4 regions of the Pseudocitrobacter sp. 73 genome follow, and region 4 is predicted to be linked to each of the others. Evidence: predicted binding sites of a transcription regulator. Region 4 holds the regulator's gene; each other region holds the start of a gene.
What was found. The regulator PurR, encoded in region 4, represses purine synthesis genes. The targets are predictions, from matches to a motif close to CANGCAAACGTTTGCNTG.
Positions count from the first base shown of each region.

Region 1: a site for PurR is predicted at 5,928-5,945, ahead of cvpA (colicin V production protein). Genes of this name have one in related genera too.
Region 2: a site for PurR is predicted at 6,441-6,458, ahead of glyA (serine hydroxymethyltransferase). Genes of this name have one in related genera too.
Region 3: a site for PurR is predicted at 5,804-5,821, ahead of F0Q32_RS04610 (nucleoside-specific channel-forming protein Tsx). Genes of this name have one in related genera too.

Region 1 covers NZ_VTZO01000004.1:169,300-176,988, reverse strand. The annotation lists gene hybC (hydrogenase 2 large subunit) at 1-175, opposite strand, end outside; gene hybB (Ni/Fe-hydrogenase cytochrome b subunit) at 172-1,350, opposite strand; gene hybA (hydrogenase 2 operon protein HybA) at 1,340-2,323, opposite strand; gene hybO (hydrogenase 2 small subunit) at 2,326-3,444, opposite strand; gene purF (amidophosphoribosyltransferase) at 3,833-5,350, opposite strand; gene cvpA (colicin V production protein) at 5,384-5,872, opposite strand; gene dedD (cell division protein DedD) at 6,137-6,838, opposite strand; gene folC (bifunctional tetrahydrofolate synthase/dihydrofolate synthase) at 6,828-7,689, opposite strand, start outside.
Region 2 covers NZ_VTZO01000027.1:53,970-61,658, forward strand. The annotation lists gene hcaR (DNA-binding transcriptional regulator HcaR) at 1-80, opposite strand, end outside; gene hcaE (3-phenylpropionate/cinnamic acid dioxygenase subunit alpha) at 214-1,575, shown strand; gene hcaF (3-phenylpropionate/cinnamic acid dioxygenase subunit beta) at 1,572-2,090, shown strand; gene hcaC (3-phenylpropionate/cinnamic acid dioxygenase ferredoxin subunit) at 2,090-2,410, shown strand; gene hcaB (3-phenylpropionate-dihydrodiol/cinnamic acid-dihydrodiol dehydrogenase) at 2,407-3,219, shown strand; gene hcaD (phenylpropionate dioxygenase ferredoxin reductase subunit) at 3,229-4,431, shown strand; gene F0Q32_RS22505 (DoxX family protein) at 4,518-4,940, shown strand; gene glyA (serine hydroxymethyltransferase) at 5,082-6,335, opposite strand; gene hmpA (NO-inducible flavohemoprotein) at 6,650-7,689, shown strand, end outside.
Region 3 covers NZ_VTZO01000005.1:105,042-112,730, forward strand. The annotation lists gene F0Q32_RS04570 (aldo/keto reductase) at 1-750, shown strand, start outside; gene pgpA (phosphatidylglycerophosphatase A) at 878-1,381, opposite strand; gene thiL (thiamine-phosphate kinase) at 1,374-2,345, opposite strand; gene nusB (transcription antitermination factor NusB) at 2,420-2,839, opposite strand; gene ribE (6,7-dimethyl-8-ribityllumazine synthase) at 2,861-3,331, opposite strand; gene ribD (bifunctional diaminohydroxyphosphoribosylaminopyrimidine deaminase/5-amino-6-(5-phosphoribosylamino)uracil reductase RibD) at 3,415-4,518, opposite strand; gene nrdR (transcriptional regulator NrdR) at 4,522-4,971, opposite strand; gene F0Q32_RS04605 (DUF3251 domain-containing protein) at 5,125-5,667, shown strand; gene F0Q32_RS04610 (nucleoside-specific channel-forming protein Tsx) at 5,959-6,813, shown strand; gene yajD (HNH nuclease YajD) at 6,994-7,341, opposite strand; gene F0Q32_RS04620 (Xaa-Pro peptidase family protein) at 7,381-7,689, opposite strand, start outside.
Region 4 covers NZ_VTZO01000008.1:169,965-177,653, reverse strand. The annotation lists gene punC (purine nucleoside transporter PunC) at 1-1,004, opposite strand, end outside; gene punR (DNA-binding transcriptional activator PunR) at 1,114-2,046, shown strand; gene purR (HTH-type transcriptional repressor PurR) at 2,043-3,068, opposite strand; gene F0Q32_RS08070 (YnhF family membrane protein) at 3,363-3,452, shown strand; gene F0Q32_RS08065 (MFS transporter) at 3,614-4,780, shown strand; gene sodB (superoxide dismutase [Fe]) at 4,819-5,400, opposite strand; gene F0Q32_RS08055 (C40 family peptidase) at 5,523-6,380, opposite strand; gene F0Q32_RS08050 (Grx4 family monothiol glutaredoxin) at 6,720-7,067, shown strand; gene rnt (ribonuclease T) at 7,143-7,689, opposite strand, start outside.

The sequences.
Region 1 (7,689 bases), on a different contig from region 4:
GCTGCACAATCATCCAGGCATCACGCGGATCGCGATTTTTGACAATCTCTTCCATGCCGCGCCACATGGTGCCGGACGCCCAGGCCTTAGACACCACCCCATTTTCAATTTCGCAGTCGATGCGCAGGTGCCCTTCAATTCGGGTTACCGGGTCAATCGTAATTCTCTGGCTCATGCTTTGCTCGCCTCATGACGCTTGTTGTCGTTTTGTTTTAAAGGGGGAAGTATCGGCAACAGACGAATGAGCAGGATGTATGCACAAATCTCAATTGCCACAAAACCCATAGAAATCAGCAGTTCTTCCCAGGTTGGGAAGTAGTGGTATCCGCCACCGGGGTTGAATGCCACCAGTGAATAGGAGATACGCCAGGTCGCACAGCCCAGCAGCGCACTCAGTGCGGACAGGTACAGCATGCGCGAATCATTGCGCAGTTTCCCGATGCGCAGTACCACCAGCGGGAAGAGCATCAGCAGCGCTTCCAGCCAGAACAGGAAGGAGTAGAAATCACCCGCAAAGGCATACGACAGTTTGTGGCGATAAACCAGCTCGCCGACGCGCAATACCAGGAACAGCGCAAGCAATACGCTGGCGGTATTCATCAACTTCACAAACAGCGATTTCTCATCCGGCCCTCTTCCCCGTAACCCGGTTTGCACCAGCGAACCTTCAAACACCACAATGGCGAAGCCCATGATGAAAGCGGTCAAAACCGAGAAGAGCGGCAGCATCTCGTAGCTTTGCCACAGTGGATGCACTTTATAGCCTGCCGAGATCATCAATGACCCCATGGAAGACTGGTGCATGGTTGGCAGCAGCGCGCCGAGCGCAATGATGAAGAACATCAGTTTATTGAGGAACTTCAGCGGCACCTTCCAGCCCATCCGTTCCAGCAACGCGGGCGCAAACTCCAGTGCCATGACGCCGATATAGATGGTCATACAGACGGCGGTTTCAAACAGCACCGAGTTAACGTTAAAGTGCCCCGGAATATAAAAGTATGGCAGGTTCCAGTAACGCCCAACGTCGATGGTGATCGACAGGCCGCCGAGCGAATAGCCAAACAAGCTGGCCAGCAGCGCCGGACGCACCAGCGGGTGATAACGCCCTTTGTTGAAGACATACACCGCCCAGGCCAGCGCCCAACCGCCGCAGGCAAAGCCGGTGCCGATCAACAAATCGAAGGCGATCCAGATCCCCCACGGGTATCCACCGTTAAGATCGGAAACGGAACCCAATCCCCAGATCAGACGTTTAACGATCATGATCAGGCACAGCACTGCCAGCGGAGCGAAGATAATGATCGGCTTACTGATAATTTTCCCGCCCAGCGGTTTTGGATCATGACTCATGATCGTCTCCTCCGTCGTGAGGGCCGCTTTTGGTATTGCGACGCACCAACACGGTTAACCCCGCCAGCAAAGCAAGCGGCAGCATCATGCCTTTATAAACGGTGTGTTGGACATGTTCAGAACGCGCCCCCGTAGAGAGCTCATCCAGCTTCGGCAAGCCCAGATTCTCATAAGGCACACCGGTCAACACCAGCACCTGCGTTCCGCCGCCCTCTTTCTCACCGTAAAGGTGTGGATGGTAGTTCGGTACCGTATGCAGGTAGGTATCCCCTGTTTTCAGGGTCTGACGCGGGTAGTGGTATTCGCTTCCCGGCTTGAGGGCCAGACGTTTTTTCGCCTCCGCCATCAACTCTTCGCGTGTGCCAAAAATCACCGCGCCCGCCGGACAAACGGAGACGCAACCGGGCAATCCGCCTTTATCTAAACGTTCAACACCCTTCTGATTACACAGTTCACATTTGTGAATCGCGCCAAACGGGTTGTTGTAATCGTATTTCGGCACGTTATAGGGGCATGCGACCATGCAGTAACGGCAGCCGGTGCAGACATCTTTGTTGTAATGCACAATGCCGGTTTTCGGGTCTTTTCGCAGCGCCTGGACCGGGCAAACAGAGACGCAGTTCGGGTCTACACAGTGCATGCACTGCTTTTTGATGTAGGCGTAGCCGTTCTCTTCCTTGTCTTTGTTGACGCCTGTTCCGCTGCGCCACACCTGAATGATGTTATTGGTATAGGGCGACAGTTTGTCGTTATTGGACCAGGTTTGTTCGCCCTGCGGGTTGCGCGCCGGGAAGTTGATATTCTGACACTCGGTCACGCAGGCCTGGCAGCCGACGCAAAGCGTTGAGTCGTATAACATCCCCAGCGAACCCGGAATCGGTGGGCGGTTTTCCGCCGCATGAGTCACGGAAGGCGCAGCCCCCAGCAGCAAAGCGCCGCCGGAGGCAGCTTTAATAAAGTTTCGTCTGTTCACGGTTATTCTCCCCGTGAGTCAGTGTTATCTTTCTTCTGCTGACGCCCCAGCTCGCGAACGGCCATCACGCTGACGCCCGCCACCAGACCAACCACGCCGCCCAGTAAACCCACGGCGCCCGCTGAAATCTCGCCGCCCTCTTTCAGGTCTACATCGGGTTTTTCCGCGCGCGGTGTTTGATTTTCAACCGTCGCCAGCTGGTGGATGCCTTTGTGGAAACCGACGCCCTCTTCGTTACAGCCATAACACGGATGACCAATCGCCACCGGCCACACGCCACCAACATCGCAGAATTGCAGCGTTGAGCAGTTGCCGTAGGTTTCAGGCCCTTTGCAGCCCAGGTGGTACAGACACCAGCCCTGACGGTGACCTTCATCGCCAAACTCTTTGGCAAAGCGCCCTGCATCAAAGTGCGGACGGCGTTCGCAGTGTTCGTGGATCAGGCGACCATAGGCGAAGGTTGGGCGATTTTTGGCATCGAGCTTCGGCGGTTTACCAAAGGTGATGATATGCGCGACGGTGGCGAGGAAGTTGTGCGGGTTCGGTGGGCAGCCAGGAATGTTGATTATTGTTTTGCCCGGCAAGGCTTCCTGAAGCCCTACCGCGCCGGTCGGGTTAACGCCCGCCGCCGCCACGCCGCCCCAGGCAGCGCAGGAGCCAATTGCAATAATTGCCGCAGCGCCTTCTGCCGCTTTGCGGATATGGTCGATAATCGGCTCACCCGCGACCATACAATAAATTCCGTTATCTTTTAACGGGATCGAGCCATCGACCACCAACACATACTGACCTTTGTATTTTTCAAGGGCGTTGTGCTTGTTCTCTTCAACCTGATGGCCGAAAGCGGCGGAGAGCACTTCGTGGTACTCCAGAGAGATAGTCTCCAGCACGAGGTTTTCGACGGTGGGGTGCGTTGCGCGGAGCAGAGATTCCGTGCATCCGGTACACTCCTGCGCGCCAATCCAGATAACCGGCGGACGCTGCGGGCGGGTGATTGATTCGGCCATCTCGGCGGCCGCTTTACTACTGAGCCCCATCGTGGCGGCCAGTGCTGCACAAAGCTTCATAAAATCACGGCGGTTAACGCCATGAGAAGTGCTGAGGGTGTTATCTCCAGTCATCTTGTTGTTATTCCGTAACGAAGACTTGGGTTTCTCCTGCACCTCTCGCAGGTTGCAAAAGGCGCACCATTGACCACATTTATTTTATGGTTATTGGCAGCATACTACTCCGCCATATAGACAAAACGAAGGGTCGAGAGGGTTTTGTAACCAATGAAAGCAGTTTTTCTTACCACCTCATTAACCCCTAATTGGCATTATCCACATATTAAAAATGGTTAATGGACGCTACTATAAAATTTATGGCAGTGATGTTTATCCGGTTTGTTCACACTATTGAAAAACGGATCCTGAAAAATGTGAGGAAGACGAAATTACTGCGAAAAGAGGGGGATAGGATTGGGGAATAGAAAAGAAAACGCCAGGGTTTCCCCTGGCGTTAGACGCGTTAACCTTCGTTATGCATCTCTAAGTTTTCCACTTCGTTCTGCAACTGCACCGCTTTGGCGTCGTCGTTACGCAGGGAATCGAGATAATCGAGGTACTGTTGATCGACATCTTTGGTGACGTATACACCGTTAAACACAGAACACTCAAACTGCTGAATATCCGGGTTTTCTGCGCGTACCGCGTCGATCAGATCGTCCAGATCCTGGAAGATAAGACCATCTGCGCCAATGATCTGGCGGATTTCGTCAACTTCACGACCGTGGGCAATCAGCTCGGTGGCGGTTGGCATGTCGATACCGTACACGTTCGGGAAGCGAATTTCCGGTGCGGCTGACGCCAGATACACCTTCTTCGCCCCTGCTTCACGCGCCATCTCGATAATCTGCTCTGAGGTGGTGCCGCGCACGATGGAGTCATCAACCAGCAGGACGTTTTTATCGCGGAACTCGGCACGGTTGGCGTTCAGCTTACGGCGTACGGATTTACGACGCAGCTGCTGGCCCGGCATGATAAAGGTACGGCCAACGTAGCGGTTTTTCACGAAACCCTGACGGTACGGCTTGCCCAGAATACGCGCAATTTCCAGCGCGATATCGCAGGAGGTTTCCGGAATCGGGATCACCACGTCGATGTCCAGATCTTCCCACTCGCGGGCAATCTTTTCACCGAGTTTGGTGCCCATATTTACACGCGCGCTGTAAACGGAAATCTTGTCGATAAAGGAGTCCGGACGCGCGAAATAGACGTACTCAAACAGACATGGGTTGCTCACCGGGTTATCTGCACACTGGCGAGTAAAGAGCTGCCCTTTCTCGGTGATGTACACCGCTTCGCCCGGCGCGACATCGCGCAGGAACTCAAAGCCCAGGGTATCAAGCGCCACGCTTTCAGAAGCAACCATATATTCTGTGCGGCCATCGCCAATATCGCGTTTGCCCAGCACCAGCGGACGAATACCGTTCGGGTCGCGGAAGGCGACCATGCCGTGACCGATAATCATCGCCACACAGGCGTAAGCGCCACGGATTTGGCGGTTAGTCGCGGCAATCGCAGCGAAGATGTTATCGGCTTCCAGCGGATAATGGCGGAAATTGTCGAGTTCGCTGGCGAAGATATTCAGCAGGATCTCGGAATCAGAAGTGGTGTTGATGTGGCGGCGCTTCTCTTCGAACAGTTTTTGACGCAGTTCGTGCGCATTGGTCAGGTTACCGTTGTGGGCAAGCGTAATGCCATACGGGGAGTTGACGTAGAAAGGCTGCGCCTCAGACGCGCTGGAGCTGCCAGCGGTTGGATAGCGCACGTGGCCAATCCCCATGTTGCCTTGCATACGCTGCATATGGCGAGCTTCAAAGACATCGCTGACCAGCCCGTTTGCCTTGCGTAAACGGAAGCAGTTGTTCGCATCAATGGTGATGATGCCCGCGGCATCCTGTCCACGATGCTGCAGCACCGTTAACGCATCATAAATCGACTGGTTGACCGGCATAACACCGGCGATACCGACAATACCGCACATACGTCTTTTCCTCGTTAAGCCACATCTCAGGACTTATGTCCTGGGCAAGAAACTTGACGAGCTTTGCAGATAGTCAAAGAACCATCTGATGATGAAACTGAACTGCGGAATAAGCTGCGATTTATGCCAGTCTTCGCTTTTCGCAACGCCCGTAAAGGTATCGAGGAAGAACAGAATGGCGGCGACGATTAACACCCCGCGCAGCGCACCAAAGCAGATGCCCAACACTCTGTCCGTTCCCGACAAACCGGTTTTTTCCACCAGTTGACCGATAACGTAGTTAACGATAGCGCCGACGATAAGCGTCGCGATAAACAGTACCGCGATAGCAATCCCGTTGCGAACCAGTTCATCATCAAAGCCCGTGAACCAGACGGACAGGTAAGTGTAGTAATGACTGGCGACAAAGAAGGCACAGCCCCATGTCACCAGCGATAACGCTTCACGAACAAAGCCACGGATAAGGCTAACCAGACAGGAAAAACCTATTACCGCGATAATGGCGTAATCAATCCAGACCATATGTGTCCCACGATGCTACGCCCTGTCATCCGGTTCGGGGCGCATTCTAACAGAAAAAGAAAACGTTTGCGTAGGGATTTCCTTTCCCTGCGAAAATAAAAAAGGCGCTGAAAAAATGTTCAACGCCATCGCTTCTGAAGGGGGTTTTTACCCCCTCACCCCGGCCCTCTCCCTCCGGGAGAGGGGGAAACCTACACCGAACTTTACATCGTGCTCGATCGGTTCCCTCTCCCTAAGGGAGAGGGTTAGGGTGAGGGGTCACCTTTAATTCGGCGAATACCCCATCACCACCCCGCTCAGCCCGGAAAGCTGCTTAAGCTCACCAAGCGAACCTTTCAGCTTATCTTTCGACGCATCAGGTCCCACCAGGATGCGGGTAATTTTACCCTGGACTGGCGTAGAAGGCGACGTGTAGACGCGATAGCCCGCACCGCGAAGCGAGGCGACAATCTCGTTTACTTTATCGGCGTTTTTCAACGCGCCAAGCTGCACAACATACGCCTTCCCTTCCGGGGCCGGTTTTTCAGCAGGCGTCGGTTTGGCTGGCGGCGTTTCGGTCGCGGCAGCGATTTGCTCGCTGGCGACATCACGCGTTGGCTGCGGCTTCGGTTTCGGCGGTTCAACCGGTTTTGGTTTTGTCTTCGGTTGTTCCACCGGTTCCGGCGCAGGATCGATGCCGTTATTGTTTGCCGCGGCAAAACGCCCAGGATCGAGCGACGGTGCTGCCGCATCGCCTGCCCTCACCTCTTCCGCTGCGCCTTCCGGCGGCTGCGCAGGCAGCGCCTGCGTCGCCGTCGGCAGCATATCGGGCTCATCCCGGTCGCCCGGTTTTGGCACCAACGGGATCGCGGCAAACTCATCCTGGTAATGTTTTTTCTGCCCGTCGAGCAGCCCTGGCAACACGATGACGCCCAGCGCTACCAGTACAATTGTCCCGACTAAGCGGTTCTGAAACTTACTTGCCACCGGTTCTCCCCGCGTCTAACTCTTCCATTACATGCGCTACCGTGTGGAATGAACCACACACCAGCACCGTGTCTTCCGGCCCGGCATCGGCCATCGCCGCGTGCCACGCCTGCGCCACGCTGGCGTAGACGGTTCCTGCGCGTAAATGTTCCACCAGTTGTTCAGCGGTGGCCCCGCGCGGCCCCTCTAAAGGCGCACAATACCAGCTATCGACAATACCTTCCAGACACGCCAGCGTACCGGCGATATCCTTATCATGCAGCATACCAATAACCGCCAGAACACGCCCGGTTAGCGGCTCAGATTTGAGACGCCCGGCGAGGTACGCGGCAGCGTGGGGGTTATGCGCAACGTCCAGAATCACGCGTGGCGAGGTCTGGATAGTCTGAAAACGTCCCGGCAGAATCGCGCTGGCAATGCCTTCACGAATGGCCTGTTCGCTGACATTCAGTCCGCTGGCGCGCAGTGCCGCCAGCGCAGTGGCAGCATTCGGCTGCGGCACCTGTGGCAACGGCAATGTGTTCAGGCGGCCTGTCGCATCGCTAAACCACCAGCTTTCAGTGTCCACGCCATACCGCCAGGCAATATCGCGTTGTAACAGCTGTGCGCCCTTTTCACGCGCCACATCAGCGATCGTCGTCGGCATATCCGGCTCACCTACGACGGCCGGACGCCCTGCACGGAAGATACCGGCTTTTTCACGGCCAATACTTTCGCGATCCGGCCCCAGCCAATCGGTATGATCCAGCGCGATGCTGGTAATGACCGCCACATCCGGGTCCACCAGATTCGTCGCATCCAGTCGCCCGCCCAGCCCTACTTCAAGGATAACCACATCCAGCCCGGCCTGT
Region 2 (7,689 bases), on a different contig from region 4:
GTATGCAGTTTTTCCGCCGCGCGCGTGAAGTTTAGCTCCTGCGCAACGGCCACAAAGTAGCGAAGGTGTCTCAGTTCCATGCCCTTCTCCCTGTCATAGATAAAACGTCTCAGCTGGTAGAAATTAAGTATTTCACATAACAACAACCAATTAGCAACATAGTAAAGACACAAAAACCAGAAGGTCAATACCTCTTACCCACGAGATAACGATATGACCACGAAAACACCTGTAGACATCTACTCTCTGATCGACACCCACAACGGGAGCGTCACCCCACGCATTTACACCGACCCTGACATTTATCAACTGGAGCTTGAACGCATTTTTGGTCGCTGCTGGCTGTTTCTGGCGCACGAAAGCCAGATCCCGAAAGCGGGCGACTTTTTTAACACCTATATGGGCGAAGACGCGGTCGTTGTCGTTCGCCAGAAAGACGGCAGCATCAAAGCCTTTTTGAACCAGTGCCGTCACCGCGCCATGCGCGTGAGTTACGCCGATTGCGGCAACACCAAAGCGTTCACCTGCCCCTATCACGGCTGGTCTTATGGCATCAACGGCGAGCTGATTGATGTGCCGCTGGAGCCACGCGCCTACCCGCAGGGATTATGTAAATCCCATTGGGGATTAAACGAAGTGCCCTGCGTAGAAAGCTACAAGGGGCTCATTTTTGCCAACTGGGATACCTCCGCCCCGCCGCTACTGGATTATCTGGGCGACATGAAGTGGTATCTCGACGGCATGCTGGATCGCCGGGAAGGCGGCACCGAAATTGTCGGCGGCGTGCAAAAATGGGTAATCAACTGCAACTGGAAATTCCCGGCAGAACAGTTCGCCAGCGACCAGTATCACGCCCTCTTCAGCCACGCCTCCGCCGTACAGGTGCTGGGTGCGAAAGATGACGGCAGTGATAAACATCTCGGCGAGGGCCAGACCGCCCGCCCGGTGTGGGAAACGGCGAAAGATGCCTTACAGTTCGGCCAGGACGGGCACGGCAGCGGCTTCTTCTTCACCGAAAAACCAGACGCTAACGTCTGGGTCGACGGCGCAGTCTCCAGCTATTACCGCGAAACCTACGACGAAGCCGAACAACGACTGGGAAAAGTGCGCGCCCTGCGCCTGGCTGGTCATAACAATATTTTCCCGACCCTATCATGGCTGAACGGCACCGCCACATTGCGCGTCTGGCACCCTCGCGGCCCGGATCAGGTGGAAGTATGGGCCTTCTGTATCACCGACAAAGCCGCCTCTGATGAGGTGAAAGCGGCCTTTGAAAACAGCGCCACCCGCGCCTTCGGTCCCGCAGGCTTCCTGGAACAGGATGACTCGGAAAACTGGTGTGAAATCCAGAAGCTGCTTAAGGGTAACAAAGCGCGTAATAGCCAGCTTTGTCTGCAAATGGGGCTGGGCCAGGAAAAACGTCGCGAAGACGGTATTCCGGGCATTACCAACTACATCTTCTCAGAAACCGCCGCGCGCGGGATGTATCAGCGCTGGGCCGATCTCCTCGCCAGCGAAAGCTGGCAGGAAGTGAATGAGAAAACCGCTGCCTACCAGCAGGAGGTGATGAAATGAGCAATCCCGTCTCTTTAGAACTGCATCATCGCATCGCCCAGTTTCTCTATCTGGAAGCGTCCCTGCTCGACGACTGGCGTTTCCGCGACTGGCTGGATCAGCTTGATGAAGAGATCGTCTACACCATGCGCACCACGGTCAACGCGCAAACCCGCGATCGCCGTAAAGGCAAACAACCGCCAACCACCTGGATCTTCAACGACAACAAAGATCAGCTTGAGCGCCGGATCGCCCGTCTGGAAACCGGCATGGCCTGGGCCGAGGAGCCGCCGTCACGCACGCGCCATATGGTCAGCAATATTCAGGTGAATGAAACGGAACAGCCGGATGTGTTTGCTGTGCGCGTGAATTATTTACTTTATCGCGCGCAAAAAGAGCGTGATGAAACCTTTTACATCGGAACGCGCTTTGACAAAGTGCGCCGCCTGGATGGCGAACAGTGGCGTCTGCTGGCACGTGAAATCGTGCTCGACCAGGCGGTGATCACCTCCCACAACCTGAGTGTATTGTTCTGATGAGCCGTGTATTTGCCTGCTCCACTGCGGAGCTGCCGGAGGGCGAAGCGCTCCGGCTGGAAACATCCCCCGTTATCGCCCTGTTTCACGTCGGCGGGGAGTTTTATGCCATTGACGACCGTTGCAGCCACGGTAACGCGTCAATGTCTGAAGGGTATCTGGAAGACGATGCCACCGTAGAATGCCCGCTTCATGCCGCGAGTTTCTGCCTGAAAACCGGAAAAGCGCTGTGTCTGCCCGCAACCGATGCCATCGCCACCTATCCGGTGTATGTGGAAGGCGACGACGTGTTTGTTGATATTCCGCAGGAGCTATCATGAGTGATTTAAAAGATGAGGTGGTTTTCATCACCGGTGGCGGCTCCGGCCTGGGGCTGGCGCTGGTCGAGCGCTTTATTGAAGAGGGCGCGAAGGTTGCCACACTCGAACTGTCAGGCGCGAAAGTGGCCAGCCTGCGCCAGCGTTTTGGCGAGCATGTGCTGGCGGTTGAGGGTAACGTCACCTGTTACGCGGATTATCAGCGTGCGGTTGACCAGACGCTGACGCAGTTTGGCAAGCTGGACTGTTTTATTGGCAACGCAGGCATCTGGGATCATAACGCCTCGCTGGTGAATACGTCTGCCGACGCGCTGGAGAGCGGCTTCCACGAGCTGTTTAACGTGAACGTGCTCGGTTATCTGCTGGGAGCGAAAGCCTGCGCCCCGGCACTGATTGCCAGCGAAGGCAGCATTATTTTCACGCTCTCCAACGCTGCCTGGTATCCGGGCGGCGGCGGCCCGCTGTATACCGCCAGCAAACACGCGGCGACGGGGTTAATTCGCCAGTTGGCCTATGAACTCGCGCCAAAAGTGCGCGTTAATGGCGTCGGTCCTTGCGGGATGGCGAGCGATTTACGCGGCCCGCAGGCGCTGGGGCAAAGCGATACCTCGATTATGCAGTCGCTGACGCCGGAAAAAATCGCCGCCATTCTGCCGCTGCAATTCTTCCCCGACCCGGCAGACTTCACCGGGCCGTATGTGATGCTGGCGTCACGGCGTAATAATCGGGCACTGAGTGGCGTGATGATTAACGCCGACGCGGGCCTGGGCATTCGCGGCATTCGCCACGTTGCAGCCGGACTCGATCTCTAAGGAGCCGCCATGAATAACGAAATTATTGCCATTATCGGTGGTGGTCAGGCAGCGGCAATGGCGGCTGCCTCGCTGCGCCAGCTGGGTTTTGGCGGCGAAATACACCTTTTCTCCGATGAACCGCAACTGCCCTATGAACGCCCACCGCTGTCGAAAGCGATGCTGCTTGACGATAACCCGCAGTTGCAGCCGGTCCTCGCCGCCGACTGGTGGCTGGCAAATAATGTGCAGTTGCATCTGGGCGTGACAATCCGCCAGCTCGATCGTCAGGCTAAAACGGTGGTACTGGCGGACGGTCAACGCTACCGCTGGACGAAATTGATGATAGCCACCGGGGCGGCGGCGCGTCCTCTGCCGATGCTGGATGCGCTGGGCGAGCGCTGCTTTACGCTGCGTCATGCCGGGGATGCTGAACGTCTGCGCCCGGTGCTGGACGCCGGTAAATCACTGGTGATTGTAGGCGCGGGAACCATTGGCCTTGAGCTGGCGGCTAGCGCCACCCAGCGCGGTTGTCAGGTTACAGTCGTCGAGCTTGCGGCTACCGTGATGGGCCGAAACGCCCCGCCGCCGGTACGCGATTATCTGATTCATCGCCATCAGCAGGCGGGTGTACGTTTGCTGCTCAACAGCGCGATTGAACACGTAGATGCAGGCGATACGCTGACCCTGACATTACAGAGCGGCGAACAGCTTCAGGCCGATGCGGTGATTTACGGCGTCGGTATTGTGGCGAACGACGCTCTTGCCCGCGATGCCGGGCTGGAAACGGCCAACGGTATCGTGGTGGATACTCGCGGTATGACGTCCGATCCCGCTATTTTCGCCGCGGGTGACGTAGCAATAACGCGTCAACCGGACGGTTCCCTGCATCGCATTGAAAGCTGGGAAAATGCCAACTTTCAGGCGCAAACTGCTGCGGCAGCGATGCTGGATCAGGCGCTTCCCGTCGCCACGCCGGGCTGGTTCTGGACCGATCAATTCAGCGATAACCTGCAATTCGTGGGAGAAATGCAGGGCGAAAACTGGATCTGTCGCGGTAACCCGGATGAGCGAAAAGCTATCTGGTTCCAACTGCGCGATGGGGCGCTGGTTGGGGCTGTGGCGCTTAATCAGGGGCGCGAAGTGCGCGTACTGCGCAAATTGATTCAGTCAGGGAAATCGCTTTCGATTGACGCCTTAACCGATGAGAGCATTGCACTTAAGTCGCTGTAAGTCAGTAAACATAACGGCGCGTAGCGTGGCAGAGTGTCGCATTGTGTATTACGTTTTAAGAACACGTCTTAACACAATGGAAGACTATGAACACGCTACGTTATTTCGACTTTGGCTCATCGCGTTCGCTGATGCTGCTTATCGCGCGCATCGCTCTCGTACTGCTGTTTATCCTTTTCGGTTATCCGAAAATGCTGGGTTTCGACGGCACGGTTCAGTATATGGCGTCTTCGGGCGCGCCAGTGCCAACGCTGTCGGCGATTATTGCCATCATTATGGAAGTGCCGGTCGCCATTCTGATTGTACTGGGCTTCTTCACGCGCCCGCTGGCGGTTATTTTTATATTCTATACGCTGGGTACGGCGGTGATTGGCCACCATTACTGGGATATGACGGGTGATGCGGTGGTACCGAATATGATTAACTTCTGGAAAAACGTCAGTATTGCGGGCGGTTTCCTGCTGCTGGCGATGACCGGGCCGGGCGCGATTTCCCTGGATCGCCGGTAGAAAAAATGCCTGATGGCGCTGCGCTTATCAGGCCTACGCGCTCATTTGTAGGCCGGATAAGGCGTTTACGCCGCCATCCGGCAATATGACAGACATAAAAAAGGCCGCTTGCGCGGCCTTTTCTTATTCGGCAAAACAGAATTATGCGTAAACCGGGAAGCGTGCGCAGATATCCAGAACTTTACCTTTGATGCGCTCGATAACCGCTTCATCATTGATGTTGTCCAGAACGTCACACATCCAGCCAGCCAGTTCCTTCGCTTCCGCTTCTTTGAAGCCACGGCGGGTGATTGCCGGAGAACCGATACGGATACCGGAGGTCACGAACGGGCTCTTCGGATCGTTCGGCACGCTGTTTTTGTTGACGGTGATGTTGGCGCGGCCCAGGGCGGCGTCAGCTTCTTTACCGGTCAGGTTTTTGTCCACCAGGTCAAGCAGGAACAGGTGGTTTTCAGTACCGCCGGAAACCACTTTGTAGCCACGGTTCAGGAACACTTCAACCATCGCTTTGGCGTTTTTCGCAACCTGCTGCTGGTAAACTTTGAACTCAGGCTCCATCGCTTCTTTCAGTGCTACCGCTTTACCGGCAATCACGTGCATCAGCGGGCCGCCCTGCGCATTTGGGAAGACAGCGGAGTTCAGTTTTTTGTACAGCTCTTCGTCACCGCCTTTCGCCAGAATAAGGCCGCCACGCGGACCCGCCAGGGTTTTATGGGTGGTGGTGGTCACGACGTGCGCATGAGGAACCGGGTTCGGATAAACGCCCGCGGCAATCAGACCCGCAACGTGCGCCATATCGACAAACAGGTATGCGCCGATGCTGTCAGCGATTTCACGCATTTTTGCCCAATCAACGATACCGGAGTAAGCCGAGAAGCCACCGATGATCATCTTCGGTTTATGCTCTTTGGCCTGCTTCGCCATGTCTTCGTAGTCAATTTTACCGGACTCATCAATACCGTAAGGGATGATGTTGTACAGTTTGCCGGAGAAGTTTACCGGGGAGCCGTGAGTCAGGTGACCACCCTGCGCCAGGTTCATACCCAGAACGGTATCGCCCGGCTGCAGCAGAGCGGTGTAGACCGCAAAGTTAGCCTGAGAGCCAGAGTGCGGCTGAACGTTAGCGTAGTCTGCGCCAAACAACTCTTTCGCGCGGTCGATAGCCAGTTGCTCAACGATATCCACATACTCGCAACCGCCGTAGTAGCGTTTGCCCGGATAACCTTCAGCGTATTTGTTGGTCAGCTGAGAACCCTGTGCCTGCATCACGCGCGGGCTGGTGTAGTTTTCGGAGGCGATCAGTTCGATGTGCTCTTCCTGACGTACTTTTTCCTGCTCCATAGCCTGCCACAGTTCGGCATCATAATCGGCAATGTTCATTTCACGCTTTAACATCCGCATCTCCTGACTCAGCTAACAGTAAATTTTTTAAGCCCTGATGGACAACGGCCAACAGTATAACTGATTAGTTCTGCGATAACAGGTCTTGACAAACGTTTTTACGCAAACGTTTTCCTCCACGCCACACAAGGGCTTGAGGAATAAAGGTTCGCCAAATTTCAACGGATATCTTTTCAGGTTTGTGATGCAAATTCTTCACGTTGTAACTATCGTGATGCATTGTTACAAAGAACCATTTACATTGCAGGGGTATTTTTATAAGATGCATTTAACATGCAACAATAGATAATCCTAAAAGGAAGCCTGCCATGCTAGATGCTCAAACCATTGCTACCGTCAAAGCTACCATTCCCCTGCTGGTTGAAACCGGCCCCAAACTCACCGCCCACTTTTATGACCGGATGTTTACCCACAACCCGGAACTGAAAGAGATTTTCAATATGAGCAACCAGCGCAACGGCGACCAGCGCGAGGCGCTGTTCAATGCCATTGCCGCGTATGCCAGCAATATTGAAAACCTGCCGGCCCTGCTGCCTGCGGTTGAGAAAATCGCGCAGAAACACACCAGCTTCCAGATTAAGCCTGAGCAGTACGACATCGTGGGGGCGCACCTGCTGGCGACGCTTGACGAAATGTTCAGCCCGGGTCAGGACGTGTTAGACGCATGGGGTAAAGCCTACGGCGTGCTGGCGGGGGTATTTATCAACCGTGAAGCGGAAATCTACCAGCAGAATGCGAACAAAACCGGCGGCTGGGAAGGCACGCGCCCGTTCCGTATTGTGGCGAAAACGCCGCGTAGCGCACTCATCACCAGCTTTGAATTTGAACCGGTGGACGGCGGCGCAGTCGCGGATTATCAGCCAGGCCAGTATCTGGCCGTGTGGCTGAAACCGGAAGGCTTCCCGCATCAGGAGATTCGTCAGTACTCTCTTACCCGTAAAGCCGATGGCAAAGGTTACCGTATTGCGGTGAAACGCGAAGACGGCGGTCAGGTTTCAAACTGGCTGCACAACGCCGCGAATGTCGGCGATGTGGTGCATCTGGCGGCACCTGCGGGCGATTTCTTTATGTCCGTGGAAAACAACACCCCGGTGACGCTCATCTCCGCCGGTGTCGGTCAGACGCCGATGCTGGCGATGCTCGACACGCTGGCGAAATCCAGCCATACCGCGCAGGTGAACTGGTTCCACGCGGCGGAAAATGGCGATGTGCATGCCTTTGCCGACGAAGTGAAAACCCTGGGTTCCAGCCTGCCGCGCTTTACCGCGCACACATGGTATCGCCAACCGACCGAGGCAGATCGCCAGGCTTCCGCGTTTGACAGCGAAGGATTGATGGATTTAAGCGC
Region 3 (7,689 bases), on a different contig from region 4:
GATTTCGCTCGCCGTGAAGACGTCGTGGTCGCGACCAAGGTTTATCATCAGGTCGGTGACCTGACGGAGGGACTTTCCCGCGCGCAAATTCTGCGATCCATCGATGACAGCCTGAAACGCCTGGGGATGGAGTATGTCGACCTGCTGCAAATCCACCGCTGGGATTACGGCACGCCAATTGAAGAGACGCTGGAAGCGTTAAACGATGTAGTGAAAGCGGGGAAAGCACGTTATATCGGCGCGTCCTCGATGCACGCGCGGCAGTTTGCTCATGCGCTGGCGCTGCAAAAACAGCACGGCTGGGCGCCGTTCGTTACCATGCAGGATCATTACAACCTGATTTACCGTGAAGAAGAGAATGAAATGCTGCCGCTGTGCAACCGCGAAGGCGTGGCGGTGATCCCCTGGAGCCCGCTGGCGCGTGGACGCTTAACCCGCCCGTGGGGCGAAACCACCGCGCGTCTGGTGTCCGATGAGTTTGGTAACACGCTCTACAGCACCACCGAAGCGAACGATGCGCAAATTGCCGAGCGGCTGGCGCACGTAGCGGACGATCTTGGCGCAACCCGCGCCCAGACGGCGCTGGCGTGGCTTTTGAGCAAACCGGGGGTGGCGGCACCGATTATCGGCACATCGCGGGAAGAGCAGTTAGATGAGTTGTTGAACGCGGTGGATTTAACGCTGGAACCGGAACAGATTGCGGAGCTGGAAACACCGTATCAGCCGCATCCGGTAGTAGGGTTTAAGTAAGGCCCCTCACCCTAACCCTCTCCCACAGGGAGAGGGAACCGACCGCGGATATATTCAAGACCTGCTCTGGTTTTCACCCTCTCCCTGTGGGAGAGGGCCGGGGTGAGGGGGAAAACCCCCGCGCCCCCTAAATCACACCAATCGGCCAATGATGCCCGATAAAATACAGTATCCCCGCCGAAATCACCCCAGCGACGATGTCGTCAACCATAATCCCCATACCGCCGTGAACGTTACGGTCGAACCAGCGAATCGGCCACGGTTTCCACATATCGAGAATACGGAAAATCACAAACCCGGCGGCAACCCACTGCCAGTCCATCGTCGGCAGCGCCATCAACGTAATCCACATGCCGACGAACTCATCCCACACGATGCTGCCATGGTCGTGGACGCCCATGTCTTTTGCCGTCTGGTGACACAAATATACGCCGATACAAATACTGAGCATCACCACCAGCGAATAGAGCTGCCACGGGAGGAAGGTCATCAGATACCAGAAGGGAATCGCAGCCAGCGAGCCCATTGTCCCCGGCACAATCGGGCTTAAGCCGCTACCGAAACCGACCGCCAGCAGGTGCCAGGGATTGCGTAAATTGAGACGGCTTTTCGCCACGTCTTTGCTAGCCAAAGTGATCGAATCCCTTATAGTCGAACGTCACGACGTCGCCGCCGCGTTGAAAATGCATTCCGTCTACGTCAGCGCTCATCTGGCCGATGCAGGTAAACGGCACGCCAAGATGGCCTAACGCCACGTCCAGCGCGCCGCGGTTAAGTTCCGGTACGGTGAAGCACAGTTCGTAATCCTCTCCGCCGGAAAGTGCCCAGCGCATCGCCTGTTCGCCGTCAACATGACACTGCATCGCCTCAGAATAAGGGAGTGCATCCAGGTCGATTCGCGCGCCGCATTCGCTGGCTTTCAGAATATGACCGAGGTCAGAAACCAGGCCGTCGGAAAGATCGATCGCCGAACTGGCGAGGTCGCGTAGCGCCTGCCCTTGCAGAATGCGCGGCGTCGGGCGCAGGTGGCGTTTAACCAGATACGTGTTATCCGTTTCATCGCTCACCGTCAGGCGGTTCTGCAGAATCGCCAGCCCGGCGGCGCTATCCCCCGGCGTACCGGTGACATAAATCCAGTCGCCCGGTTTTGCGCCCGAGCGCTTCAGTGCCCGGCCGACAGGCACGTAGCCATGAATACCCAGCGTCATGGAAAGCGGACCTTTCGTCGTATCGCCGCCAATCAACTGCATATCGTAGTAATCGAGTTGTTGAAACAGACTATCGCTGAACGCTTCAAGCCAGCGTTCATCCACCGACGGCAGTGTCAGGGCTAGCGTCAGCCATGCCGGGTCTGCGCCCATTGCCGCGAGATCGCTGACGTTTACAGCCAGCGCTTTATACGCCAGGTCGGCGGGGTCGATATCAGGAAGAAAATGAATGCCGGACACCAAAGTGTCGGTGCTGATTGCCAGGGTCTGTTTTTCGGGAATATTGAGCAACGCGCAGTCGTCACCGATTCCGGTCTCAACATCAAAGCGGGCGCTTCTTACGCGGTCAAAATAACGGGCAATCAGGGAAAATTCGCCGCATGCCATACGTTATGCCTCTGCAGGAGAATAAAACAAGGCCGGGGAATGCGGCAAAAACCACACTCGCACCGGCCTGCAGATTACTTTTTCTTGGGGCGGATTGCAGGAGCTGCTTTATCCAGCACGCCGTTGACAAACTTGTGGCTGTCTTCAGCGCCAAAGGTTTTTGCCAGTTCGATAGCTTCGTTGATAGCCACTTTATACGGCACATCATCACGTTTGGACAGCTCGAACAGCGCGATACGCAGCACCGCTTTTTCCACCTGACCCAGCTCTTCGAGCAGACGAGACAGGTAAGGTTTCATCAATCCATCGAGGTACGCGCTGTTAGTCGCCACCCCGGACAGCAGTTCACGGAAGTACATTACGTCTACATCTTTGACGTCCTGTTCCGCCAGGAACTGGTATTCAACATCGGCGATGTCGTTCTGGGACAACTGCCAGGAGTAAAGCGCCTGAACGGCACACTCACGGGCGCGGCGACGAGCAGCAGGTTTCACGGAATTCCCCTTACAAAAAAATCAGGCCTTAATGGCTTTCAATACATTAATCATCTCAAGCGCGGTCAGTGCAGCTTCTGCACCTTTGTTACCGGCTTTGGTGCCAGCACGTTCGATGGCTTGTTCAATACTTTCAGTGGTGAGAACACCAAAGGCTACCGGGATTTCGCTGTCCTGAGCGACGTGCGCCAGGCCATTGCTTGCCCCGCCAGCGACATATTCGAAGTGTGCAGTGCCGCCACGGATAACCGTACCCAGTGCAATCACCGCGTCATATTTACCGGTTTTCGCCAGCGCGCCAGCCGCCAGTGGCAGTTCGTAAGCGCCAGGCACCCAAACAACGGTAATGTTTTCATCTTTGACCTGACCAATACGTTTCAGGGCGTCAATCGCACCTTCCAGCAGGCTGTCGTTGATAAAGTTGTTGAAACGCGCAATGGTGATGGCGACGCGAGCGTCCGGGGTAGCAACGTTAGCTTCAATAATGTTCATACTCTTCCTTTGGGTTCATTTGCCCCGCAGGGGGGCGGATTTTATCATAATATTCTGTGCGCTGCTTCCCTTTTCAGGAGGCATTACGCGTTCGTCAAATGCAGGCAAATATCCGGGCCTACATGGCGTATCTCGTTGAATTTGAAATGGGGGGCGTCGGCCAGTTTCTCAAGCCCTGGCAGGACACATAATCCACGCGCATCGCTGCCTAAAAGTTTAGGCGCTACGTAGACAATAAGCTCATCAACGACCCCCGCCTGAATCAGCGCGCCAGCAAGTGTCGGCCCGGCTTCCACCCAGATGCTGTTAATCTGCTGTTTACCAAGCTGCATCATCAGTAAAACCAGATCAACATGACCATTATGCTCTGGCGTAATCATCGATTTTACGCTTTCTGGCCAGTGGCGTTCATCGCTTTGCGTACGTGCAAACCAGGTTTCGCCGGGCTGCTGTACGATGCGGTGCTCGGGCGTAACGCGGTTCTGGCTATCGATCACAATACGTATCGGCTGGCGCAGGTTTTCCTCGGCATAAAGCGCCTGAGTCTCCGCGCTCAGTTCATTCCAGCGTACGGTTAACGCCGGGTCGTCGGCCAGCACCGTGGCGCTGCTGGTGAGAATTGCGTGGCTCTCTGCGCGCAGACGCTGCACATCGCGACGCGCTTGCGGCGAGGTAATCCACTGGCTTTCGCCGCTCGCCATCGCCGTACGCCCGTCCAGCGACGCGCCAAGTTTGAGCTGAACATACGGGAAGCCTGTACGCATGCGTTTCAGGAAGCCTTTGTTCAGCGCTTCCGCTTCACTCATCATCAGGCCGTGGCTGACCTCGATACCCGCCTGTTGCAGGCGATAAAGCCCACGTCCGGCTACTTGTGGGTTAGGGTCCTGCATGGCGGCCACCACGCGGGAAACACCTGCGGCAATCAGCGCGTCGCAGCAAGGTGGCGTGCGACCGTGATGACTACAGGGTTCAAGCGTCACATACGCCGTCGCGCCTTTGGCTTTTTCGCCCGCCATGCGCAACGCATGAACTTCTGCGTGCGGCTCACCGGCCCGGTAGTGAAAACCTTCGCCGACGATTTCGCCCTGATTGACAATGACGCAGCCGACACGCGGGTTAGGATGAGTGGTGAAGCGACCACGCGCGGCAAGTTTCAGCGCGCGCGCCATGTACATTTCGTCGTGCATAGCTTAGTCCTGTAGACGAGCGATCTCTTCGCCGAATTCTTTAATATCTTCGAAGCTGCGATAAACCGACGCAAAGCGGATATAGGCCACTTTATCGAGCTTTTTCAACTGTTCCATCACCAGGTTACCCAGCAGTTTGCTCGGCACTTCACGTTCCCCGGTGGCGCGCAGGTGCGATTTAATGTGATTGATCGCCATTTCGACGTCATCGGCACTGACGGGACGCTTTTCCAGCGCTTTCAGCATGCCGCTACGCAGCTTGTCTTCATTGAATGGTTCGCGCACATCATTGCTTTTTACGACGCGCGGCATCACTAGTTCAGCCACTTCAAACGTGGTGAAACGTTCGTTGCAAACCAGGCATTGCCGACGGCGGCGGACGGAGGAGCCCTCGCCAACCAGACGAGAGTCGATCACTTTGGTATCTACGGCGAGACAGAATGGGCAGTGCATACATCGTCCTGACTATGAGGTGGTAACTGAAACCTATTTTACCCTGATATGGCTCGACAACAAAGGAAGAGCGTTTTTGAGACAATGGATCGATGCCAGAATCCCTTTTGCGATCTACCATTACGTGATCCCGACCATAAGGAAACAGACATAATGACAAGACGTTACCTAAGAATTGCCGTACTGGGAAGCCTCTTTAGCCTGACCGCCTGCGCACAGCAAGCCGAGGTTCGTCAGATGCACGAAAGTATCAGTACGCTCAATCAGGAAATGACCAAACTGAACAAAGAAACGGTGAAGATCAGCCAGCAGAACGCGCTGAATGCGAAATCTGCCAGCGGCGCCTACATCATTCCCAGTTCCAATACGGCTGCGCTGCTGAAGAGCCAGATAGGCACGCTGCGCCTGTCTTTGCGCAACATCGCGCCAAACGCGCAGGGTACGGCGGTAACGCTGCGTATCCAGGGCGAGTCTAACGATGCGCTACCGGCGTTTAGCGGCACGGTAGAATACGGTCAGATTCAGGGCACAACCGACAACTTCCAGGAAGTTAACGTGCAGAATCAGCTCATTAACGCGCCAGCCAGTATTCTCGCGCCCAGCGATGTCGATATTCCGCTACAGCTGAATGGCATTACGCCGGAGCAACTCGGGTTTGTTCGCGTTCACGATATTCAGCCCGCTACCGTACAGTAAGCACAGCTTCGCGCCAGACATCTCTGGCGCAAATTTTCCCCCATATCCCCTCTCACCCATTCATCTCTTTTTTTTGAAGATTGGCAATCATTCACAAGATAAGTACAATCGCCGCCGTTCAATCTACGCAAACGTGAACGCAATCGATTACGTATATGAAAAATGTGTGACCCGTAACTGATTTTTGTGAGCAATGATTCTTATAATAGGCACGCAGAAATACGAAACATTTTGTAAAGCTTCGACGCTTACTTTCATTCCCGTTAGGGATTTTTTATCAGTGGCAAACATATGAAAAAAACATTATTAGCAGCCGGTGCTTTAGTGGCACTCTCCGCGTCTTTCACTGCCGGTGCAGCAGAAAATGACAAACCACAGTACCTTTCCGACTGGTGGCATCAGAGCGTCAACGTGGTAGGCAGCTACCACACCCGTTTCGGGCCGACGCTGCGTAACGACACCTATCTGGAATATGAAGCCTTCGCTAAGAAAGACTGGTTTGATTTCTATGGTTACGTCGATGCGCCGCGTTTCTTCGGTGGCGACGGTAACTCTCGCGGTATCTGGAACCACGGTTCCCCGCTGTTTATGGAAATTGAGCCACGTTTCTCTATCGACAAGCTGACCAATACTGACCTGAGCTTTGGTCCGTTCAAAGAGTGGTACTTCGCGAACAACTATATCTACGATATGGGCCGCAACAGCGAAGGCCGTCAGAGCACCTGGTATATGGGTCTGGGTACCGATATCGATACCGGCCTGCCGATGGGGCTGTCTCTGAACGTGTATGCCAAATATCAGTGGCAAAACTATGGCGCATCCAACGAAAATGAGTGGGATGGCTATCGTTTCAAAATCAAATACTTCGTGCCGATTACTGACCTGTGGGGCGGTAAGCTGAGCTACATCAGCTTCACCAACTTCGACTGGGGTTCAGATCTGGGCGACGATCAGTACCGCACCAGCAACTCTATCGCGTCCAGCCACATTCTGGCGCTGAACTACGATCACTGGCACTACTCTGTGGTCGCGCGTTACTTCCACAACGGTGGTCAGTGGAAAGATGGCGATGAGCCGGTATGGCAGGCTGAACCGATTAAATCCAACGGCTTCGGCTGGTATCTGGTGGCGGGTTACAACTTCTGATTTCGCTGCTTGCCGGATGGCGGCGTGAACGGCTTATCCGGCCTACGGAATCCAGGTAGGCCCGAGGTGGCGTAGCCGTCATCCATCAATGTAGGTCGGGTAAGGCTTAGCCGCCACCCGACGTCAAAGCGCATCAGGCAAAAAAAAGCACCGCACGTTCTCAACGTCAGTGCTTTTTTGTTACTTCTTCTTATCCATCATCGCCTTCAAATCGGCAAAGGGATTGTACTTCGCCTCACCCACATCTTTTTGCGCGTCTTCCCCGGCAATTACCGTTGAACCGTATTGATCCGCTTCGGTATATTTCGAGTGCTCGTGATCGTGACAGAACAGGCACAATAGCTCCCAGTTGCTGCCATCTTCCGGGTTATTGGTGTGGTCGTGATCCATATGGTGAACCGTTAACTCACGCAGGTTCGAGTAAACAAACTCACGCGAGCAGCGCCCGCAGACCCACGGAAACAGTTTCAGTGCTTTTTCGCGATAGCCGCTTTCCAGCCGCGCGTAATTTTTAGGGATGATGGCCATAATTGCTCAGTAATGAAATTAAAGGTTTTGGACAGTTTATCACTCTGTACACACCAACGCTCGCGTTGGGTCGAGCAGCCAGGGGCGCAGATACCCCACCGTATTCGACAACGGTAACACTTCGTCCGGCAGGCTAAGGCCTAAATGCTCTTTGATGTAATGGCGACGCATTAACACGCGGTTCCACAGCTCTGGGTATACCTGCGCAAGCTCATCTCGCAGCGCTTTATCGGCCAGTGCGACAGTGTCTTCGATGCTGGCTCCGGCGTAACCTGCGCGGGATGGAATGATGTCAATTTGCAGTAACATACCGCTGCGCAGCGGTATGCTGGAGTCCGGGCCAATCGG
Region 4 (7,689 bases):
AATGCTGCCGCACGGCCTGTTGCCTGAGGGAACGGTCGCAGCGCGCGTGCTACCACAATCGGGTAAATCGCGCCGTTAGCCATTGCCATCACGCAGAATGGAATCAGCAGCGCGGTGAGCGAGACATGCGCGGTGAGGCCGACGCCCCAGGTGGCAAATACGCTGACAGCGTAAATCAACAGCAGCCATGGCAGCAGTTTTGCACCATCCCACTTTTGCAGTGCCGCGCGACAGCCATAACCACCGACGAGAAACGCAATGGTTTGTGGAACATAGCTCAATCCAATCACGGTCGGGCTATATCCCATCGCATTCAGAATAAACGGCGAGCCCGTCAACCAGGCGAAGAAGCTTGCCGAGCAGGCCGCATACACCAGGACGTTACCGCGATAATCGCGACTGTGTAACAGCTTCATAAATGTCAGCTTATCGCCACTGACCGCGACCTTTTTGTGAGCGGGTTTCAGGCGCAACGCGGGGATCATCAAAATCAGCGTGATGGCAAAGAGCGTTGCAAAGATAGCCTGCCACTCGAAGTGGTGCAGGATCCAGCTTCCCAGCAGCGGTGCCAGCGCAGGAGAAAGCCCGACCAGCGGCATAATGGTCGCGAAAATACGGTTAGTTCGCTGTGCCGGATAATAATCGGTCACCATCGCCTGCCAGGTTACCGCGGCGGCACATACGCCGACAGCCTGCACGAATCGCAGAATAAGCAGGGTGGTGGCATCACGTACCCACAACATTCCCAGACAAGCAAGGGCAAAAATCGTCAGGCCAATCAGCAGAACTGGCTTGCGTCCATAGCGATCTGAGAGTGGGCCCCACAGCAGCTGTGCCACGGCGAACCCGGCGAGGAACAAACTCAGGCTCGCGCTCACGGCGGCCGCCGGTGTTTGCAGATCGCGTTGAATCGCGGCAAAGGCCGGAAGATACATATCGGTGGCCAAAAAGCCCAATACGCTCAGGCCGGCCAGCCAGACTAAAAATCCTTTCCCAGGTTGCATAAAAACGCCTTTTTTGTACAGATGAGGAGGCTGAGAGTGTAGAGAGTGAAATCTGGCTTGTGAAACGCTAATATTTGCGTCTTGGTTTCAAAAATTTTGTAGGCAGAATATGTGGTCTGAATATTCACTGGAAGTTGTGGATGCGGTTGCGCGTAACGGAAGCTTTAGCGGCGCGGCAAATGAGCTGCATCGTGTGCCTTCTGCTATCAGCTATACGGTGCGTCAACTTGAGGAGTGGCTGGCTGTTCCGCTCTTCGAACGCCGTCATCGGGATGTGGAATTAACCCCGGCAGGGGCATGGTTTTTGAAGGAGGGACGCTCTGTTATCAAAAAAATGCAGATCACCCGTCAGCAGTGTCAACAGATAGCCAATGGCTGGCGAGGACAGCTGGCGATTGCGGTAGACAATATCGTAAAACCAGAGCGCACCCGACAAATGATTGTCGATTTTTATCGCCACTTCAGTGATGTAGAGCTGCTGGTGTATCAGGAAGTATTTAATGGCGTGTGGGATGCGCTGGCGGATGGGCGAGTTGAGTTAGCGATTGGCGCGACGCGCGCGATACCGGTTGGTGGTCGCTATGCGTTTCGGGATATGGGCATGCTGAGCTGGCAGTGCGTGGTAGCCCGTTCCCATCCACTGGCGCAAATGACAGGGCCACTCAGTGATGATGTGTTGCGCAACTGGCCGTCGCTGGTGCGTGAAGATACGTCACGTTCGTTACCTAAACGTACCACATGGTTGCTGGATAATCAGAAAAGGGTCGTGGTGCCTGACTGGGAATCGTCAGAAACCTGCTTATCCGCAGGGTTATGCGTTGGCATGGTGCCAGAGCATTTTGCGCGACCGAAGGTAGATAAAGGCGAATGGGTTGCTCTGGAACTGGAAAACCCGTTTCCCGATGCGGCCTGTTGTCTGACCTGGCAGCAAAACGACAGTTCACCGGCGCTAAGCTGGTTATTAGCCTATTTGGGGGACAGTGAAACGTTGAACAGTGAATGGTTGCGAACGCCCGCAGCGAGCGTTCGCAAAGAGGCTTAACGACGATAGTCGCGGAACGGGCCGTCGGCCACGGAGCGGCGTTCAATCAGGCGTGGGTGCACCTCGATGGACTGCGACTCTTCGCGTTTACTGACAATTCGGTCCATCAGCATGTTGAAGGCGGTTTCCCCGAGGGAATCCTTCGGCTGGTGGATGGTGGTCAGTGCTGGCGTAAAGAAACGCGAGTTGCGCACGTTGTCGTAACCAATCAGCGAGATATCCTGCGGCACGCGCAGCCCCATTTCGTCTGCGGCGCATAATGCGCCCATTGCCATGACATCGCCACCGCAGAAGATAGCGGTAGGGCGCGGATTCTGGGACAGAATTTGCTGCATTGCACGATAACCGGATTCCGGTTCAAAATCACCCTGAACAATCCAGTTTTCCGGCACCTTAATCATCATCTCTTCCATGGCTTTCATAAAGCCAGCCAGACGACCCGCACCCGTATTGCGCTCAAGTGGGCCTGGGATAACGCCAATTTCGCGATGCCCACGCTCCACCAGATAACGGCCGGCCATATAGCCGCCTTCGAAGGCGTTATCGATAACCGAATCGGTAAAGTCGGCTTTCGCTTCACCCCAGTCCATAACCACCATCGGAATATGACGGTACTCTTCCAGCATCTGCAGCAGTGGTTCCGGATATTCGGAACACATTACCAGCAGACCATCGACGCGTTTCTGCGCCATCATGGAGAGGTATGCGCGCTGTTTCTCAAGATTGTTCCACGCGTTGCCGAGGATCAGGGTATAGCCTTTCTGGAAGCAGTTTTTCTCAACAGCTTCAATAATTTCTGCAAAGTAGGCAGCTTCACTGCTGGTCGCCAACAAACCAATGGATTTGGTGTGATTGACCTTCAGGCTGCGGGCCACGGCGCTGGGAGAGTAGTGCAATTCTTTGATTGCCGCCCACACCGCTTCACGCGTCTCTTCGGCGACAAAACGCGTCTTGTTAATCACATGTGATACAGTTGTAGTGGAAACGTTTGCGCGCTTCGCTACATCTTTAATAGTTGCCATTCCATCTCACTCCAGACCCGGGCCTGCCCCTGATCGATTCAATACGAAAACGTTTGCCTTCACTCACCCTGGCGCAATGTTATGAATTGCGGTTCGCCGGGAAAACGACACAGGACGACAGGAGGGGGTCAATGGCCGATACACTTTTTAATAAGCGTCGAATTTTGTCTTATCTTTGACAAAAGTGGAAGCGCAAAATCGGTTATTGCGTGAAATCCGGGAAGATTTTTGCGAATAAGTGTGCAAAAATGACATAGCTCACTTTTGGTGTGGGGATAATAAGGAGAAAAATTGATGAGTACTGAACTGAAGATGTCAATTACCACTACGGTTATTACGCTGGCGCTGATCGTTGCTGCCGCGCTGACCGCCGTCCTGCATTAACCCATCCTAAAGGGAGAGACGGCTCTCCCTCTCTGCGATTGTTATCATTTCAGCAAAAATATTTTGCTGATTTGTTCACTTCTGTTTTTTTGTGATTGATGTCATGCTTTTGCATTCTGTTGTCACGCCGCCCTGCGTTAGCGGCAAATCGGAGTCAAAGCATGAAAGTGAATTATCCCTTACTGGCGTTAGCCGTAGGCGCATTCGGGATCGGCACCACCGAATTTTCGCCGATGGGGCTATTACCCGTTATTGCCAAAGGGGTTGATGTCTCGATTCCTGCCGCAGGTATGTTGATCAGCGCCTACGCCGTAGGTGTCATGGTTGGCGCGCCGCTGATGACGCTGCTGCTCTCACATCGCGCACGCCGCAACGCCTTAATTTTCCTGATGGCGATTTTTACCCTGGGTAATGTCCTTTCTGCCATCGCCCCGGATTACACCACACTGATGCTGTCGCGCATTATAACCAGCCTCAACCATGGCGCGTTCTTTGGTCTGGGATCTGTTGTTGCCGCAAGCGTGGTGCCAAAACATAAGCAAGCCAGCGCGGTAGCGACCATGTTTATGGGGTTGACCATCGCCAATATCGGCGGCGTTCCGGCGGCTACGTGGCTTGGGGAGACCATCGGCTGGCGCATGTCGTTCCTGGCGACGGCTGGGCTTGGCGTCATTGCCATTATCGGCCTGTGGTTGTCGCTGCCGAAGGGCGGGGCGGGCGAGAAACCGGACGTGAAACGTGAACTGTCGGTGCTGGTACGTCCACAGGTACTGTCTGCGTTACTCACGACTGTACTGGGCGCCGGGGCGATGTTCACGCTCTATACCTATATTTCTCCGGTTTTGCACACCATCACGCATGCGACACCTGCCTTTATCACATTAATGCTGGTGCTGATTGGCGTGGGCTTCTCAATCGGCAACTATCTTGGCGGTAAATTTGCCGACCGTTCGGTCAGCGGCACGTTGAAAGGTTTTCTGCTGCTGTTGATGCTGATTATGCTGGCGATCCCGTTCCTGGCGCGTACAGAAATCGGCGCGGCATTCAGTATGGTGGTGTGGGGTGCGGCGACCTTTGCGGTAGTGCCACCGTTGCAAATGCGCGTGATGCGTGTTGCGCATGAAGCGCCGGGGCTCTCTTCGTCGGTAAACATTGGCGCGTTTAATCTTGGTAATGCATTGGGTGCCGTAGCCGGTGGGGCGGTGATTTCAGGTGGACTGGGGTATAGCTTTGTGCCGGTGATGGGGGCGATTGTGGCAGGGGTTGCGCTAATGCTCGTCTTCTTTAGCAGCCGTTCACAGGGTGAAGAGGCCGTGGTCAGTCAGTAACAAAAACGCAGAAGGGAAAACCCTTCTGCGTCATTTCTTTATGCCGCCAGATTCTCAGCAACAAACTTCCAGTTTACCAGCGCCCAGAAGTGCTCCAGATAGCTCACGCGCGCATTGCGGTAATCAATGTAGTAAGCATGCTCCCACACATCTACCGTCAGCAGCGGTTTGGTATCGGTCGTCAACGGCGTACCCGCGTTAGAGGTAGAGACAATCGCCAGGCTGCCGTCGGCTTTTTTCACAAGCCAGGTCCAGCCAGAACCGAAGTTCTTCGCGGCTGCATCGCTGAACTGCGCTTTAAACTCAGCAAAGCTACCGAAAGAACGGTTGATGGCGTCTGCCACATCACCGGTCGGTTCGCCACCGGCGTTCGGTGCCAGGCAGTGCCAGTAGAAGGTGTGGTTCCAGACCTGCGCTGCGTTGTTAAACACGCCACCTTCAGAGGTGCGAATGATCTCTTCCAGCGATTTGCCTTCAAACGCCGTCCCTTTAACCATATTGTTCAGGTTGGTGACGTAAGTCTGGTGATGTTTTCCATAATGATATTCGAGCGTCTCGGCAGAAATGTGCGGTGCCAGAGCGTCTTTGGCATACGGTAATGCAGGTAATTCGAACGACATTGCTACTCTCCTTTTTATAGTTAATATCCTCAGTAACCCTGTACTGAGTGTGGTTAGAGTAGCAAATTAAAAGGTGTGATAAAAGAGAAGGTTACCCTGCCAGTAGCGTGGCAGGGCAGGGGTTAGCGGATGGTTTTCGGCGTCATCACGCGGCGTGCGCCGACGTAGTGGCGGTCCCAGTAGTCTTCACTGAGCGAGGTAATTTGAATGTCACGACCGGTACGCGGAGACTGAATAAACTTCCCGCCGCCGATATAGACGCCAACGTGATCGGCGGTGCCACGGCCACGCGTGCGGAAGAACACTAAATCGCCGCTCTCCAGCTCGCCACGGTCAATCGCACGGGCATCGCGCAGGTGGTACATTTCGTTAGCGGTACGTGGAATACGAAATTTCACCAGATCTTTATACGCGTAATAAACCAGACCACTGCAATCAAAACCGGTGCGCGGAGATGTTCCGCCCCAGCGATAGGGTTTGCCAATCTGGTCCATCAATTTATTCATCGCCGTTTTTTGTGCTTTCTGCACGCGCGCCTTATGCGCTTCGGCGATAGTTAACGGTTTGTTCTCTACCGTGCTGGTGGTACAGGTTTTCTTATGCCCTTTACGGACCACGCATTTGGTGGTGACGTTTGTCGCTGCGGTTTTCATCGCGCTGCTTTTGCTACGGCGGGTAGAAGCCGTCTTCGTGGTGCTGGCTGTGCGCGCAGTGCGGGATGATTTGCTGGCGGTAGAGGCGGTTTTTTTACTTGCCGTCGCCTTAGTGGTGGTTTTTTTGCTGGTTGAGGCGGTGGACTTCTTCTTGCTGCTGCTTTTGCTGACGGTATTTTTCTTCTTCCGTTCGCTTCCCTTGGCGGAATGCGATTTTTGCGCCGCCGTGGCTTTCGTGTGACCGGAAGCGTGCGAGAGCGGCGAGAATGTCAATGATGAAAACAGCAAAGCACAGAGCGTGATCGACATTTTTTTTATTCGCGCCACTGAGCAATCCTCTGAGAATGAAGGCATTAAATTCATGCCTGGGTATGATTTACAAAACTCATCAATTCTAATCCATATAAACCAATAATGTTAATAGCGATTTTGTATCTAAAAGAGTGTTTCGTTAGCAAGTGCAAAAAAAAACGGCAATTGAAATACAATCAGCTAAAAAATGCACAGATTTTTTGTCAGTGTGCTGTTAAAGTGACATTTTGAAAGCATGTTCTGCACTCAGCGGGTAAAAGAGTAAAGAGTGAATAAAATGTTATTTTCCGTCTGAGGTCTGAAACGCTACAATGTCAGACTACATGTGGTATTCGAAGTTAAGGAAGTAAGACAATGAGCACAACTGTTGAAACAATCCAACGTCAGATCGCTGAGAACCCCATCCTGCTGTACATGAAGGGTTCCCCGAAACTGCCAAGCTGCGGTTTTTCCGCACAAGCTGTCCAGGCGCTCTCTGCCTGTGGCGAACGTTTTGCATACGTAGATATTCTGCAAAACCCGGAAATTCGCGCTGAACTGCCGAAATACGCGAACTGGCCGACCTTCCCGCAGCTGTGGGTTGATGGCGAGCTGGTTGGCGGCTGCGACATCATCATCGAGATGTACCAGCGCGGTGAATTGCAGCAGTTGATTAAAGAAACGGCGGCAAAATATAAAGAAGAAGAGCCGAAAGCGGAGTGATTCGCAGGCGGTTACCGTGTTAACCGCCTTCCGGCAAAAAAAAGCGACCTGAAACGGTCGCTTTTTTTATGTGATTTATTCCGAAGTAAGGGGTAGCGGCCAGCCGCCCAGACGTTTCCAGCGGTTGACGATTTCGCAAAAGAGCTGCGCCGTCTGTTCCGTATCGTACAGCGCGGAGTGCGCCTGCTCGCCATCAAAGACCATTCCAGCCGCAATACAGGCTTTCGACAGAACGGTTTGCCCCAGCGCCAGCCCGCTCAGCGCAGCGGTATCGAAAGTCACGAAAGGGTGGAACGGATTGCGTTTCAGATTCGCGCGCTCGGCGGCGGCCATCATGAAGCTGTGATCGAAGGTGGCGTTATGCGCGACCATAATGGCACGGTTGCAGCCCGCGTCTTTCAGCCCTTTGCGCACCATTTTGAATATGGCATGCAGCGCGTCATGTTCGCTTACGGCGCCACGTTCAGGGTCAGTCGGATCAATACCGTTAAACGCCAGTGCTTCCGGTTGCAGATTCGCACCCTCAAACGGCTCAACATGGAAATGTGCAGTGGTGTCCGGCATCAACCAGCCATCTTCATCCATTTTCAACGTGATCGCTGCGATTTCGAGCAGAGCATCA